DNA from 3 places in the Acinetobacter seifertii genome. Region 2 is predicted to be linked to each of the others. Evidence: predicted binding sites of a transcription regulator. Region 2 holds the regulator's gene; each other region holds the start of a gene.
The links. Region 2 encodes PhoB, which activates phosphate uptake and scavenging genes when phosphate is short. Its sites were predicted from a motif close to TGTCATNAANCTGTCATAA; they were not measured.
Positions count from the first base shown of each region.

Region 1: a site for PhoB is predicted at 2,146-2,164, ahead of I8T81_RS06130 (NAD(+) kinase). Genes of this name have one in related genera too.
Region 3: a site for PhoB is predicted at 1,185-1,203, ahead of I8T81_RS10300 (porin). Genes of this name have one in related genera too.

Region 1 covers NZ_CP065820.1:1,301,292-1,306,635, forward strand. Annotated here, with positions in the region: gene mrcB (penicillin-binding protein 1B) at 1-2,099, opposite strand, end outside; gene I8T81_RS06130 (NAD(+) kinase) at 2,285-3,193, shown strand; gene I8T81_RS06135 (YeaC family protein) at 3,190-3,462, shown strand; gene I8T81_RS06140 (glycosyl transferase family protein) at 3,665-4,678, opposite strand; gene I8T81_RS06145 (dicarboxylate/amino acid:cation symporter) at 5,178-5,344, shown strand, end outside.
Region 2 covers NZ_CP065820.1:113,678-119,021, forward strand. Annotated here, with positions in the region: gene I8T81_RS00525 (alpha/beta fold hydrolase) at 1-793, shown strand, start outside; gene phoR (phosphate regulon sensor histidine kinase PhoR) at 860-2,218, opposite strand; gene phoB (phosphate regulon transcriptional regulator PhoB) at 2,228-2,938, opposite strand; gene I8T81_RS00540 (TetR/AcrR family transcriptional regulator) at 3,194-3,865, opposite strand; gene I8T81_RS00545 (SDR family NAD(P)-dependent oxidoreductase) at 4,062-4,895, shown strand; gene I8T81_RS00550 (MATE family efflux transporter) at 4,952-5,344, opposite strand, start outside.
Region 3 covers NZ_CP065820.1:2,233,240-2,238,583, forward strand. Annotated here, with positions in the region: partial or broken gene I8T81_RS19050 (hypothetical protein) at 1-126, opposite strand, end outside; gene I8T81_RS10290 (YARHG domain-containing protein) at 390-659, shown strand; gene I8T81_RS10295 (HIT family protein) at 678-1,091, shown strand; gene I8T81_RS10300 (porin) at 1,346-2,407, shown strand; gene I8T81_RS10305 (YidB family protein) at 2,515-3,105, opposite strand; gene I8T81_RS10310 (DUF6231 family protein) at 3,205-3,666, opposite strand; gene I8T81_RS10315 (DUF2797 domain-containing protein) at 3,706-4,575, shown strand; gene I8T81_RS10320 (ABC transporter permease) at 4,611-5,344, opposite strand, start outside.

The DNA of each region.
Region 1 (5,344 bases), 1.2 Mb from region 2:
CGTAGATTTACTGGGGTTTGACGTAACTGTTTCATCACATTAATCCACACAGGTAATGCTCCAGATGAACCAGTTAAGCCAGTTACTTTATTGTCATCTAGACCTAACCAGACTACAGCAACATGGTTACCTGAATATCCAGCGAACCATGAATCACGTGTATCGTTGGTTGTACCTGATTTACCAGCCAATTTTAAAGTAGGTGATAAGCTGTTATAAGCTGCACGACCAGTACCTGAAGACATAACCTGTTGTAGACCATAGTTCATGATATAGCCAACAGATGGATCAATTGTTTGTTGTACGTTTAAACCATAACGATCAAGTAAACGACCCTTGGCATCTACTACAGAACGAATTGCACGAGTTGGATATTTAAAACCACCGGTAGCAAAGTTTTCATAAATACCGAGTACTTCCATTGGTGACATATTAACTGCACCAAGGAAAATAGAAGGGTAGGCTGGAATTGGTGATTCGACACCAAATTTCTTTAAGTTGTTGGTAAATGTAGATAACCCAAATTCTTGACCTAAACGCACAGCAGAAAGGTTATAAGAGTTCGCTAAGGCTTCACTTAAACTTACAACGCCATGACCACCGCCACTATAGTTTTTCGGTGTCCAGCTTTTACCACCATCTACAGGAATGCTAATTGGTGCATCTTCGATCTTGCTTGCCCAGTTATAACGTCCAGACTCCATTGCACTTAAATAAATCACTGGCTTCAATAGGGAACCGACTTGACGTTTTGCATCTAGAGTACGGTTGAATCCAGTAAAGTCTTGAGTCGAACCGACAGCTGCAATCAATTCACCGTTTTCTGGATGTGCTATGAGCACAGCACCTTGCAAGTTTTTCAAACGAGCAGGGTTGCTTTGACTAAGACGTTCTACAGATGCTTTAAATGCATCTTGAACTTGAGTTTGAGCAATTGGGTCCAAGGTCGTAAAAATACGTAGTCCTTGATTTGTTAAATCACTCTCTTGATATTCGGTACGTAACTGACGACGTACAATATCTAAAAAGTCAGGGAATTTTGCAGGGCCTAGGCTTGGTTTATTTAGAATACCTAAAGGACGTGCAATTTCAGTTTCATATTCTGCTTGAGTTAAATAACCCATTACACGCATGTTGTTTAATACTGTATCGCGACGATTTTTTGCTCCTTCAGGGTTTTTCCAAGGGTTATATAACGATGGCCCCTGAACTAAACCGACTAAATAAGCTTGTTGTGCGACATTGAGTTCACGAAGTGGTAAACCAAAGTAAAATTGTGAAGCTAAGCCATAACCATTGATTGAATAGTTACCATTTTGGCCTAAATTTACTTCGTTTAAATAAGCTTCTAAAATTTCATCTTTGCTGTAATGCAACTCAATAAGTAAAGCCATTAATGCTTCATTCACTTTACGTTTTAAGGTGCGTTCAGGTGTTAAATAGAAGTTTTTAACTAACTGTTGTGTGAGTGTTGAACCACCTTGGCGACGTCCTCCAGTGACATTACTCACCAAAGCACGTGCTGTACCACGAATCGAGATACCGTGGTGGTGATAGAAGTTGCGGTCTTCGGTAGAAATTAAAGCTTCAATCAGTGGTTTAGGAACACTATTAAGTTTAATCAGGACACGGTCTTCATTATGCTGGGTATAAATGCCCCCAATGAGTAAAGGTTCTAAACGGGCCACACCTGTTGATGATGGTTTTGTACTACGTACATCTGCGACCTGATCGTTTGCAAAGCTGAGCTCTAAAACCTGTTCAGGTTCTACGCTATCACCATAGTCGAAACCACGTGTATGCACATACATGTTGCTACCTTGAGCAACAAAGGTTCCTGACTTGTCATAATTACTTGAAGTTTTGTAACCTAATAATTTTAATTCTTGAGTGAAATTGGCTTGGGTAATGGGTGCATTATTATAAATTTCCAAAGGCCGAGCAAACACTTTGGCCGGAATGTCCCAGCGCTGTCCTTCAAATTTTTCACGAATAATATTATCTAAACGAATCAGATAGATACTAAGAGCAATAAAAGCACCAATCACCAAAATTGAAAAAATTAGCGCGAAGAAACCGATACCACGTTCAAACTTCATATAAATGAGATAAAACCCTAAACAATACGCTAATGATGCGATAGCTTGTCATCAATTTGCAATGATAAAACTGTGAATAAATTGAAAACTTAGATTGAATTTTACTGCATCTTGTTGTTATGTTTTTTTAAATTAATCAGGATAATGTTATGATAGCGTAGAATCGCAGCGGAGCTTACTCATTCGTGCAAATTTCACATAAGTCCTTCAGAAACGTCGGGTTAATTGGTCGACCGGATAAATCATCAGTTGTAGAAACACTATGTTTAATTCATGACCATTTGCTAAGTTTAGGCCTAAACCCCATTTTTGATCAGGAAACTGCCGAATTAGTGCCCTATGATCATGCGCAAGTTGTTAGTCGTCACTTATTAGGTGAAGTCGCTGATCTGGTCATTGTAGTAGGTGGAGATGGTTCTTTGCTTCATGCAGCCAGAGCTTTAGTTCGCTACAATACACCTGTTATTGGCATTAACCGTGGGCGTTTAGGATTTTTAACTGATATTAAGCCTGCGGAAGCTATTTTTAAACTTGATCAGGTATTACAAGGTCATTTTCAACTTGATCGCCGTTTCTTGCTTGAAATGGAAGTACGTACTAATGGTGAAGTCATTTACGACGCAATTGCTTTAAATGATGTCGTACTACACTCAGGTAAGTCGGTACATATGATCGACTTTGAACTTAATATTGATGGTCAATATGTTTACCGTCAGCATAGTGATGGTTTAATTGTTTCGACACCAACAGGATCAACTGCTTATGCATTATCAGGTGGTGGCCCAATTTTACATCCAAGTATGGATGCGATTGCATTAGTCCCTATGCACCCCCATACATTATCTTCACGCCCAATCGTAGTTGGTGGGCAAAGTGAAATTAAAATTGTCATTCGCGAAAACCGGGTATTACCGATGGTGAGTGCAGACGGACAGCACAGTGTATCGCTCAATGTCGGTGATAGTTTGCACATCCGCAAACATCCATTTAAATTAAGTTTATTACACCCACCAGGTTATGATTTCTATATGGCTTGTCGTACCAAACTGGGTTGGAACCAAGATTTTGAATCTTTTCAAAGAGATGAATCATGAATATTGAACAAATGCTATCTGTTTTAAACCCTGAAATTGTCGAGCGTTTAAAAACAGCCGTAGAGATCGGTAAATGGCCAAATGGTGTTGTTTTGACAAAAGAACAGCGCGAAACATGTATGCAAGCTGTGATTGCTTGGGAGTTAAAGAACTTACCGGAAGATCAGCGTAGTGGTTATATTGACCGCGGAACGAAAGAAGAGGGTGAAGAGTGTGATGATGATCATCACAAGCATGAGCCTGAATTTAAACCGATTCGTTTTGTTTAAAACTCAATCAGACAGAAAAAATTATTTTTGGTTATTCCATACAGCCTTATATAGCATGTTTTTCATAACTTATAGCATATAGGCTTTTATTACTTTTGAAGGATCAAAAGTAACCAAAAATCCTCTGTATCACTGACGATACTTCCTGTATCGCAGTGATACGGTCGACATCCATGTCGACCTTCACGATAGCATCTGTTAACTACGAATTAAGATTGCTTAAATTTCGTGTTTCCCATAGCACTTTTGCTTTTTGCATCGCTTCTTCAAAGCTAGCAACAACGCCCATCGTATATAACGCAATACCCATGGTTTCTGTTACTGCCATTTCACCATATTCATGATGCTGCTGACCAAGCCAGACCGCTTTAAACGTTGCTAAATCTAACTCTTCTTCAATTGGGCTACGTTCAGGCGTAAGCTTTGGCAACTCATGTTCATAGAGCTCACCATTTTTAATACCACAAATGAGAGTTTTAGCATCGGGGTTTCGCTCAAATTCACCGCCTTCACCTTTAATGACTGCACTATTTTGATAGCGTAAGCGAAGCGCACTATGCTGATGAGAGGTTCTATACGCTGGATGGAATATCGCTTGTAAGGTGGCTTTCGCATTAAATGGGTTAATGAGACGAGCCAAAGTATGAATAGGTGAGCGTAAGCCCATCACATTTCTCAAAGAAATTAAATCGCTTAAAACAGGTGAAATTACATCTAATGGTAAGTAAGCAAAATTCTGTTCGGCTAATTGTGTGCGGACTTCTTGTTCAGAATGGCAAATTTTATAATCTAAATATTCCAAAACTTGTTCGGTATAGACTCGGTTAATCGTATGCCCAGAAGCGCCATGCATGACGATTTTATAGCCGTGATGCGCAAGTGTCAGGGCAGCTAGTAAAAACCAAGGATAATGTTTACGTTTGCCTGCATACGATGACCAGTCTAGGTCAACGTCTAAAGGTTGAAAATTAAGTTGGTCTTTTGTGGCTTGTACAAAGCCCGCAAGCTCATCAATGGACTCTTCTTTAACACGTAGTAGCATTAAAAAAGCACCCAACTGAACATCAAGAACTTCGCCTTTTAAAATCATGGTAAATGCTTGATAGGCTTCTTCGAAAGTCAGTGATCGAGATCCGGTTTTCCCCTTACCTAAAATACGGACATATTGCGCAAAGGGATGTTCAGCATCTTTATAGATATTACGTTTAGTATTCATGGCAGTTCAAAACAGTAAAAATAAGGGGTATGCAGCTCAAAATGAAATGTCTGCAAGTGCTTATCAATATGACATAAAAATCTGCTGAAAAAATATCAAAAGTGTTTGTCATACTAAAGTCTTAAGGCCGCATGGGTGTTTTTTATACGTATTAGCCAAAAATTTAACCGAATCGTGATTTAATTCGAGTAAACTTTCATGTGCTTTTTTGAGCACTCATATCATAATTTTCTGTGATTCTCCTATATCTTCAGCTTTTTATTGAAAAAGTAAGAGGTTATTTCTGGCTACTCAAAGTGGTTGGAAACTTCAGGTATTCTCCTGTTTTAGAAAACAGCTTTTTTGTTTTCGTTGAGGTAATAGGAAGGTTTTTTGTTATTAAAAAACCGTTTCCCTTTTGCGGTGTTCATGTGAAAGGTTAGGGCTGTGTATTCGTAAAGAATAGACGTTTCATTTTGATATTTCCAACGGACTTGGAAATATAGATTGAAGTAAAGTTATGGCTAAAAAACCGATTTATAAATCACTTTATTTTCAGGTGATTATTGCGATTATTGCGGGTGTTTTGGTAGGGCATTTCTCTCCAAGCACAACGCAAATAGTGAATGGTGTTGAACATCATATTCCAGGTTTAGGTGAGCAACTCAAGCCATTAGGTGATGCTTT
Region 2 (5,344 bases):
GCTTGCACGAGGCTACGCAGTTGTTGCACCTGATTATCAGGGTTTAGGTACACCGGGTGGACATCCTTATATGAATGCAAAAAGCCAACTGCATACGGTGGTCGATGCCGTACGAGCATTACATGTGCTGAAGCCAAAAGATTTCAATAAACAGTGGTTAGTCATGGGACATAGCCAAGGTGGGGCTGCGGCAATTGCAGTATCTGCTTATGGCCAAAAAGATGCGCCTGAACTGGATTTAAAAGGAGCGCTTGCGCTTGCGCCAGGCGGTTATCAATATGAAGGTATTGCAGAATATGTGAAAACTAATCCGAACCCAGAACCTAGTGTGGCTGCTTTTTTCCCGATTGTATTATTAGGCGCACAAGCAGCTGAACCAAGCATTGTTCCTGAAAACTTAGTCAGTCCTGAAATGAACGCTGTGCTGACTCAAGGACGTAGCCGCTGTTTATCTGAACTTCAATCTGATTTGAAGAAATCTCCTTCGAGCATATTTAAAGCTGATGCAGACTTAAAACCTCTTTTGGCTTATCTAAAACAGCAGTCCATTGAAAATATGGTGCCGACTGTACCGTTAATGATCGTGCAGGGTTCTAAAGACCATTTAGTTGACCCGAGAGGAACATATGCTTATTACCAACAGTTATGTAAATTAAAAAAACCAACGATTTATCAAACGATTGATGGTGGAGATCATCGAGATGCACTGCGTCAAAGTAATACTTTCGCTACCAACTTCTTAAACGTTATAGAGAAAAATCAGATCAAGTCGTATTGCTCGACTTCTAAATAGACAGAGTGTGATTTTCACAAAAAAGCCGACTTTCATGAGTCGGCTTTTTATATGTGAGGGGTAATTTTAGGTCATGTTATATAGTCTTTCTTTTGGAAAAACTGCGGTAAATGTTGACCCTTCATTTTCTTTAGATTGCACGTCTAAATAAGCGCCGTGTTGCATCAGCACGTGTTTTACAATCGCCAAACCTAAACCCGTTCCACCTGTTTGACGACTACGGTCGCTGTCTACACGGTAAAAGCGCTCAGTCAGCCGCGGCAAATGTTTTGGGTTAATTCCGATGCCCGTGTCTTGTACGCTAAAGTAAGCATGTTCACCATCGTCGTGCCAACCAATGGTAATCGTTCCACCTTTTGGTGTGTACTTAATGGCATTGGTAATTAAGTTACTAAACGCACTGGCAATTTCCATGTCGGAACCAATGAGGTCACAGTGACTATCAATATGTAAATTGAGCGTGTGTCCATAATCGGCATTGTAAGCCTGAGCATCATCAAAGAGTTGATTCATTAAACTCGGCATTTCAATAATCTGATTTTTTGCAATTTTTTTGTTGTTTTCTAAATTCGATAACAGCAATAAATCATTCACTAACGCATTCATACGTTTGGTTTGTGATTGCATTTGATCAAATGCACGTTTCCAGCGTGGGCTAATATCTTCTTGGTCGGTAAATGTTTCGATATAGCCGCTCAGTACAGTTAATGGAGTACGTAGTTCATGCGAAATATTGTCGACGAAGTCTTTACGCATTTGCTCAAGGTTATGCATACGAGTCACGTCATAAGCGACAAGTAAGCGGCTTTCACCACCAAACCGTGTGAGTTTGACTTGCACATAACGATCATCATCAAAGTTGGAATGTAGCTTAATGCCGTCAGGTGCCTGATCAATGTTGTTAAAATATTCAATAAAAGTAGGCTGGCGCAAAATCGTTAATAAGTTGCGACCACGGTCGAGTGGGCTAATACCCAATAAACGCTCTGCGGCAGGGTTCCACCATTCAATTTGATGTTGATCATCAATGAGTACAACGGCTTCAGCTAGCGCAACTAAAGAGGATTGAGCGCGGTCAATCAGCCCAACCATTTCGGCCTGAACAATTCGTTCCTGACGCTGAGCACGATACACATTAAACAATAATGCCCCCCAAATTCCACTTAAGTTGGGAGGAACATCGTAAGGATTATTGGCAATCCAATCATTGACCAAATATAAAGAACGTAACTGGAGTGCAAAAAACACCACGAAGGCGATAAAAATACAGCTCCAGAAATACCCAACCCCTAAACCGACTAAACCCGCAATAATCAGGAAAAATAATAAAAGCCGTAAATCTTGTTTAGCAAACGTCCATAAACTACTGTAACGAGAAAGTTTTTGTTCACGTACCTGTTCAGGGACGGGGTAGGGTTCATACATAAATTTTGGTTAACCTGCGGCTAAATCTGCACGTGTTGAGAAACGATAACCTGTACCACGTACTGTCTGAACAAATCGGTCAACACCAAAAGGTTCTAGGACTTTACGTAAACGACGAATATGTACATCGATGGTACGATCTTCGATGTATACATTACCGCCCCATACCTGATCGAGCAACTGTGCACGTGTATATGCACGCTCTGGATGGGTCATAAAAAATGCAAGCAAGCGATATTCAGTTGGTCCCATATCTAAAATGCTGTTGCCAAAGCTTACACGCTGGCTTACAGGATCAAGAATTAAACCATTGGCATCAATTGTTTTTTCACCGCTTAATGCATTTGCACGACGTAGAACTGCTTTAATACGAGAAACCAGTTCACGTGTTGAAAATGGCTTAGTCATATAGTCGTCTGCACCAGCATCTAGACCTTGTACTTTGTGGTCTTCTTCTCCGCGAGCGGTGAGCATAATGACTGGAATTTCTGCTAAGTTTTCATCGCGTTTTAAGCGGCGGCATAAGTCGACACCACTCACCCCTCCAGGTAACATCCAATCGAGCAAGATAAGCGCCGGACGTTGGTCGACGATAATTTGATGAGCCTGTTTAGCATCTTCAGCCTGTAAACATTGAAAGCCTGCCATGTCCAAAGAAGTATGGATCATTTCACGAATAGGAAGCTCATCATCGACAATTAAAATGTAGTCATCTTTCACAGCGTAATACCTTGTAGATTTTAACGGTGAACCGTTTTGTAGTTATGACAGGCTTATTACAAAGATTAATTATGACAATTTCATTGCAGAAAAGTCTATAAAATCGAATTTAGCAATAATTTGTGACAAAAATACGGCAAGCACATGACCGAATGATGACAGGAAAACATAAATTTTCTTAAAATCATTCAAGGTGTTACCAGTTTGCTTTCCTATAGGTTTCTTAGGTCAAAGTCGTGTCAAAAAACTTTAATATTATTTTGAAACTTGTGCCAATAAAGATAAGAAAACAATACGGCAAGCTGTCAAAACTTGCTCCAGAGACTGCTCAAAGCCTCCCATCACCCAGCGAATCGCAATTTGTGTCACGTATCCGTTTAAGCCAGTTGCGATTAAAGATAGCTCATTTTCCTTATGCTGTATTTGCGGCATGGTCAGCATAACGAACGCTTGGATCATACGGTCAAACTGAGCAAGGGTTTCCTGAATGGTGGCCTGATTATGTAATTCCTGAACCAGAACTGCGTCAACATAGACAATACGGGCTAAACGAGGATCTTCTTTTAAGGTGGTCAGCAGTGCTCTTAAGCCTGCATCGACCATTTTTTCTGGATCGGGTGCCGCCTTAATCACAGCTTGCATTAAGTTTTGCTGTAACTCTTCAATCATTTTTAAAAAGATGGTCTGGAATAAGTCCTCACTCTTTTTAAAAGATTCATAAAAATAGCGTTCGGTGAGTTTTGCTTCTTGGCAGACATCCTTTACCGTCACTGAAAAAAAGCCAAGGGTTCCATAAGTCGCAATACCCGCTTCAATGAGTTTTTCACGGCGTGCTTCTTTACGCTCAGAAAGAGATAACCCTTTGAACTGACGTTCTTTACTCACAGTTTTTGTTTTCTTTTTACTGGTTGAGTCGTTTGTCGCCATAAATAAATGGTTTCCTGATTTATCGGTTTTTCGGCAAATATGAGGCCTATGATAAAGCGGTCAGCAGAATTGTGCCAATCTATCTGAAATTACAGTGTACTATATTGACAATGATTATTGTCAAAATTATATTAAAAGAGTCTAAAATGCACATGCAATGAACCGGTTGTGCAAATCGAAAAACAAAGGATGGACAATGAAAAATTTTAAAAACAAAGTCGCTGCAATCACGGGCGCAGGTTCTGGCATTGGGCAACAATTAGCAATTCTCTTGGCGAAACAAGGCTGCCATCTTTCGTTAAGTGACATTAATGAAAAGGGTTTAGAGAAAACTGTTGAGCTATTAAAACCCTACAGTAATATTACTGTAACAACCAAAAAGTTAGACGTTTCTGACCGCGAAGCAGTAAAGCAGTGGGCACAGGAAACCGTGCAAGATCATGGCTCTGTTAATCTCATTTTTAACAATGCTGGGGTTGCTTTAGGTTCAACTGTAGAAGGCGCAACCTACGAAGATTTAGAGTGGATTGTTGGAATTAACTTTTGGGGCGTGGTTTACGGGACCAAAGAATTTTTACCATTTATTAAGCAAACTCAAGATGGTCACATTATCAATATTTCCAGCTTATTCGGTTTAACAGCTCAGCCAACTCAGTCTGGTTATAACGCGACTAAATTTGCTGTGCGTGGTTTTACCGAATCGTTACGTCAAGAGTTAGATATTGAAAAAAGTGGCGTGAGTTCTTTGTGCGTACATCCGGGCGGTATTCGTACCAACATTGCGAAAGCTGCAAAAATGAGCGATAGCTTGAACACTTTGGGTATGGATCCGACAAAATCGATTCAAAATTTTGACAAGTTATTGCGTACCCCACCAGAAGAAGCGGCTCGTCAAATTTTGGATGCAGTTTTGAAAAATAAGCGTCGTTTACTCATTGGTAGTGATGCAAAAATTCTGGATGCATTCCAACGTTTATTCCCGACAGGGTACCAACGTGCTTCAACCATTGTGACCAAATTAATGAAATAACTTTTAATGTAAAAAAGCCATCATTTGATGGCTTTTTTTATAAGGCTTAATGCATTCTAAATAAGAACTTTGATCTTCTTTTTCTTCCAAATAAACTGATAATACAAGCCTTGAACAATACAGAGGCTGACAAATGCCAAGGCATAAGCAAACCAAATCCCTTTAAGTCCCCACATTGAGCTAAACCAGTAAGCACATGGAATTTCAATAAATAAAATAGCCGATATGTTTAATAGCATTGGGGCTGTTACGGTACCACTAGCACGCATGATGGATGCAAAAATGGCACCTGCACCAAAGAACAAAATTGCCCAAAGTACAATAAATAAAAGTTGCTGCCCTAACACCACCACAGTTGGGTCGGTAATGAATAAAGCCATTAAATATTTTGAAAATAGATAGCCCAGTGCGATTAGGGTACCTGTAAATAAAAAGTTCATACCTAGAGC
Region 3 (5,344 bases), 2.0 Mb from region 2:
AGTCCCGCATTCGCTCCTGTACCCGTTTGTTTTAGCCATAAACTGCAATGATAGTAATAAATAGTTTTCATTTAAAGAAATATAGAAATTTTCTTGATTACATAAACAAGAACCGATGTTACTCATATAGCGTATTTAATTCATCACTATGAAATTTTAATAATCGTTTTAAATATTTATTATGTATATATTTTTATTATTTAATCCAAAATAAAATATAACCAATTGATTTAATTTAAATTTTAAAAAAGATATTGATATGTAAAGCTTTTTTGTATTATAAGATAAAACATGATTTTTAATAACACTTGAGTAATTAATAGTCATTGAAATATTGGGAATAAACCTTATATTGAGTACAGGTTCATACCTTAACTGAGGAAAAGCTCATGAATAAATTATTGGTTGCAGTATTCACTGGAATGGTATCTCTTGCCGGCTTCAGTGCTCAAGCTGCAACACCTGAGCAAGAATGTCAAAAATTGCAAGATGATTACAATTTGATTTATGCATCAAAAGGCTTTTGCTTTAAAGACCAAGATGCTAAAGAAAAATATGGTAATGAAAACTGTCATACGACTAAGCCAAAATTCTCTGATAAAGAGCAGCAACGTCTAGACGCAATTAAAGAACGTCAAAAAGAATTGAAGTGTAAATAGTACTTAAAGGAATAATTCATGGCATATGATGATCAAAATATCTTCGCAAAAATTTTACGTGGTGAACTTCCAGCGATAAAACTCTATGAAGATGATCAAGTTCTAGCTTTTATGGATATTATGCCCCAAGCCGATGGTCATGCATTAGTTATTCCAAAAACTCCTGCAGTAACTTTACTTGATTTACCCCCTGAGGCAGCAGCTTACACCATCCAGATTGTGCAAAAGATTGCGAAAGCAATGGAAACAGCACTAAACCTAGATGGTATTGTTCTCATGCAATTATCTGGCGCCGCTGCTGGACAAACTGTCCCTCACGTTCACTTTCACCTAATTCCAACAAATGTTCACCAGCTTGGTAAACATGCTGCGCAATTAGGAGATCAAGATAAAATCAAGGCTTTAGCCGAAAAAATTAAAGCAGCTCTTTGATTTAAAGAGTTAAAAGCGGAGCTTAGGCTCCGCTTTTTTTATTTAAAAAGTGTAATAAAATCAAAATAAAATAAAGTATTTCTAATTCTTATTTGTCATAAAACTGTCATTTCTTCTTCACTCCACTGTCACAAAGTTTACAGATACTTCTTAGCAAGTTGGTGAGCTTCTGTAACTTTTTGTACATAAGCCAACTACAAAATAAAAGTTAGCTAGGCATACGCCATTTAAAAATACCTTTTGGAGAAATCTCAATGAAGAAATTGCTTCTCGCTGCCGCAGTTGCAACTCTAAGCGTAAACGCGGTGCAAGCAGCGCCAACTTTGTACGGTAAACTCAATGTTACCATTGACCAAGTTGACAACAAAAATTTCGATGGTAAAAGTGACGTTACCGAAGTTAACTCTAACGCGTCTCGTATTGGGGTAAAAGGCGAAGAGAAATTGACTGATAACTTGTCAGCAGTTTATTTAGCTGAATGGCAAATTAATGCTGATGGTGATGGTACAGATCTTGGTCAACGTAACCGTTATATCGGTATTAAATCAAATAATGTTGGTACATTGAAAGTTGGTAAATTTGACTCTTACTTCAAAAATGCCGCTGGTAACTACCAAGACATCTATAACGACCACACTATTTTAGATATTACCAACACAATGTATGGTGAAGAACGTCTAAATAACGTTATTGGTTTTGAATCTGATCCTAAACTTCTTGCTGGTGTAACATTCAACGTAATGTTCCAACAAGGTGAAACGCCTGCTGATCCAACTCCAGGCGCATCTGGTAACGATGACAAACGTAATGGTTTTGGTGACTCAGTTTCAGGCTCTCTCGGCTACGAAAATAAAGACATTGGTTTAGCATTGGCTGCTGCTGCTAACTACAGCGTACAAGGTAAATACAATGCTTATGGCCTTAGCAATATTTTCTCTGATGCTTACCGTGTAACTGGTTCTTACGATTTTAGCAAGCTTGGTGCAACTGGTCTTGTGTTGGGTGGTTTATGGCAACATGCTGAACCAACTGATGAGTTGACTAAATATAAAGGCTTACAAGAAGATGCATGGGTTGGTGCTATAACTTACAAAATTGGTGAAACACCTTTTGTTGTAAAAGGACAATACCAATCATCTAAAGCTTCTGTAGATGGTCAACAAGACCGTAAAATTGATCAATATGGCGTAGGCTTAGACTACAAAATCAATAAACAAGCACGTTTCTACGGTATTGTTGCTCAACAAAAACGTGACTGGCTTGCTCAAGACGACAAACGTACTGTTGTAGGTGCTGGTATGGAATATAACTTCTAAGTTATTAACCATCTTGCATAAAATAAAAGGGCTTACGCCCTTTTATTTTTTAGTAGGTACTAAAAAAGCCGATATAAAAATGATCGGCTTTTTTTAAAGTATATCTCTTATTTTAAGAAACCACTTACCAGATTCATCACATGTTGAATGTCTTGATTCGCTTCTTGATGATCTGTACTGTCACCCTGAGGTGTTAAAGAGTCAATAACCTGAGGTAACACAGATGCGATCGCACCATAAACTTGTTCTTTTGGCGCTTGAGCCTGCTGGGCAACTTGCTCAATATCTGCTGGGTTAAATAGGCTTTGTAATTGCTGGGTAGGAACTTCACTATTAGTTTGATTTGGGTCAACCCAACTTTGAACTTGGCTACCTAAGCCAGCGCCTTTTAACTTTTCTAAAGCTGCTTGTAATCCACCTTGTTGTTGAACCCAACCTAAAATTAAAGGTACAACCGCAATTAATAAACTTTGTACGCCACCACCTGTTTGAGGTGCATTGTTGTTGCCTGTCACTTGTCCCAATACCGAACCTAATACACCACCTAGACCCCCTTGAGCACCAGAAGAAGTATTACCGCCCATTTGTCCCAATACCGAACCTAAAATTCCACCCAAACCACCTTGACCTGATGCTTGCTGGTTCCCACCTAAAGCTTGCTGAGCCAAAACTTCTACAATACTGCTTAAATTTGTCATGTGTATCTCTTATGCATGATTTATACATGAGCATACGCGGATTCTTATGAACACAGCAAAAGCCAAATTGTTAAATTTTGAAAGAGATTTGCTTGCCTTTTACCAGCGAAATTTATTCCAGTTCTCTGGGTTCGCCCAAAATTTTGAATTAAACCAGTCTGGCACATGTTTATAGGTCAAAATGTTAAATTGCCATAAAGCAAAATCACTATCATGTGATGTTTTATCGATGAGTTGCGTGAAGCCTAAAGAACGTAATAGCTGTTCATCACTGCGTTTGCTTACCACAACAATCCGTTTTGCCAACAAATCTCTTAGCTTCACTAATAATTGTAACTTTTGAACATCGCCAATGTTTTGCATTTCATCTGTATCAAACAATACAAAACCCAAGTCATAACGCTGAGTAAAAGGCAGACTTAAAAGCTCAGTTACGGTAAAATAGTGCCATTGAATTGCGTTATTCTGGTCAATTTTCTGGCCAATACAAAGTGCAGTATGAATGGGCTGTTCGTTTGATAAATCGTCTAGCATAGAAGTGATGACATTTTGTTCAGCCATAACTGCAACCCTTAATTGAAAGATGTGAGTTTAAACTTTATGGAACTACAAGGCATTTGCCATAAAATGCATGCAGACCTAAAAGATGCTAGTGTAACTGATCAACAGACAACCAAGGCAAATGTTGAATACAAATTTGTATTAGACCGTTCAGAAATTGATCTTCCTTTTAATTTAGGACAAGAACTAGAAATCGAATGGACAGGTAATATCTATTGCACTTCATGTGGCACTAAAACACCGAAGTCTTATTCTCAAGGTCACTGCTTTAAATGTTTTAAAACAAAAGCTGAATGTGACCTATGCATTATGAAACCAGAAACATGCCACTACCATTTAGGTACATGTCGTGAAGATGACTTTGCCCATAATGTTTGTTTCCAACCCCATATTGTGTACTTGGCAAATTCGAGTGCTTTAAAAGTAGGTATTACTCGTGTTAGTCATATGCCAGGTCGTTGGTTAGATCAAGGAGCAACTCAGGCTTTACCAATTATGAAAGTTGGATCACGCCGTTTATCTGGTCAGCTTGAAACGATGTTTGGTTCTTTAATTGCTGACAAAACTGATTGGCGTAAACTCCTTAAGGGTGAAGCTGAACCTCTTAAACTGACAGAACAGCGTGATCAATTAATCGAGGAGTTTGCACCAAAAATTCAAACGATTCGTGAGGAATTCAGCCAAAATCTTGAATTTAACGAAACTGTTGAATTATTAGAAGATGAGTTACCGCGCGAATTTGTCTACCCAGTAGAACAATATCCTGAAAAAATTAAATCTCTAAACCTAGATAAAACACCAAAAATTCGTGGTGTATTACAAGGTATTAAAGGCCAATATTTAATCTTTGATATTGGTGTTATCAACATTCGTAAATATACGGGTTACGAGCTTATTATACGTGCCTAGATAAGTTTTAAAGCCCCTGAAATGGGGCTTTTTAATTAAGATAATCTGTTTCTGAATAGCCAAGCTGCTAAAGGTAAAGTAACTACTCCCAGTATAATCATTGGGATAAAGTTGTATTTGACTTGTGCAAAGCCTGCACCTTCCAAATAAACTCGTTGTACCAAGTTAATTCCAAATCTTAATGGATTTGCGTACGTTGCTATTTGTAATACTTTCGGCATATTTTCTACAGGAGTCAGTAAGCCTGAAAGTAACATTAAAGGCATAATGAGTAAAAACGTAAATAGCATGGCTTGTTGCATATTTAAAGATAACGCTGAAATAGATAAACCCACACCAACTACAGCTACATTAAAACTCAATAAACCAAAATAAAGCAGCCCAATAGAGCCATTCATAGGAATTTTAAACCAGAACAAAATAATCAATAAAATAATGGTTGACTGCATCAGCCCTACAAAAATTGGCGGTAAGGCCTTACCAATCATAATGTGTAATGGCGTATACGGTGTCACTAGTAACTGATCAAATGTGCCCTGCTCACGTTCACGAGCAACTGATAAAGCAGATAAAAGTAATGTCTGCATCATACTTAAAGCTGCAATTAATGATGGCATTAAACTCCAACGAGACTCTTGATTTGGGTTGTACCATGTTCTTGTTTCAAGACTAATCGGCAAAGCTGAGTTAAATTTTTGCTGATTAAACTGACCAATAATTTTATTTAGATATGAACCGGCTACGACTGCGGTTGATGAATTCCTGCCAT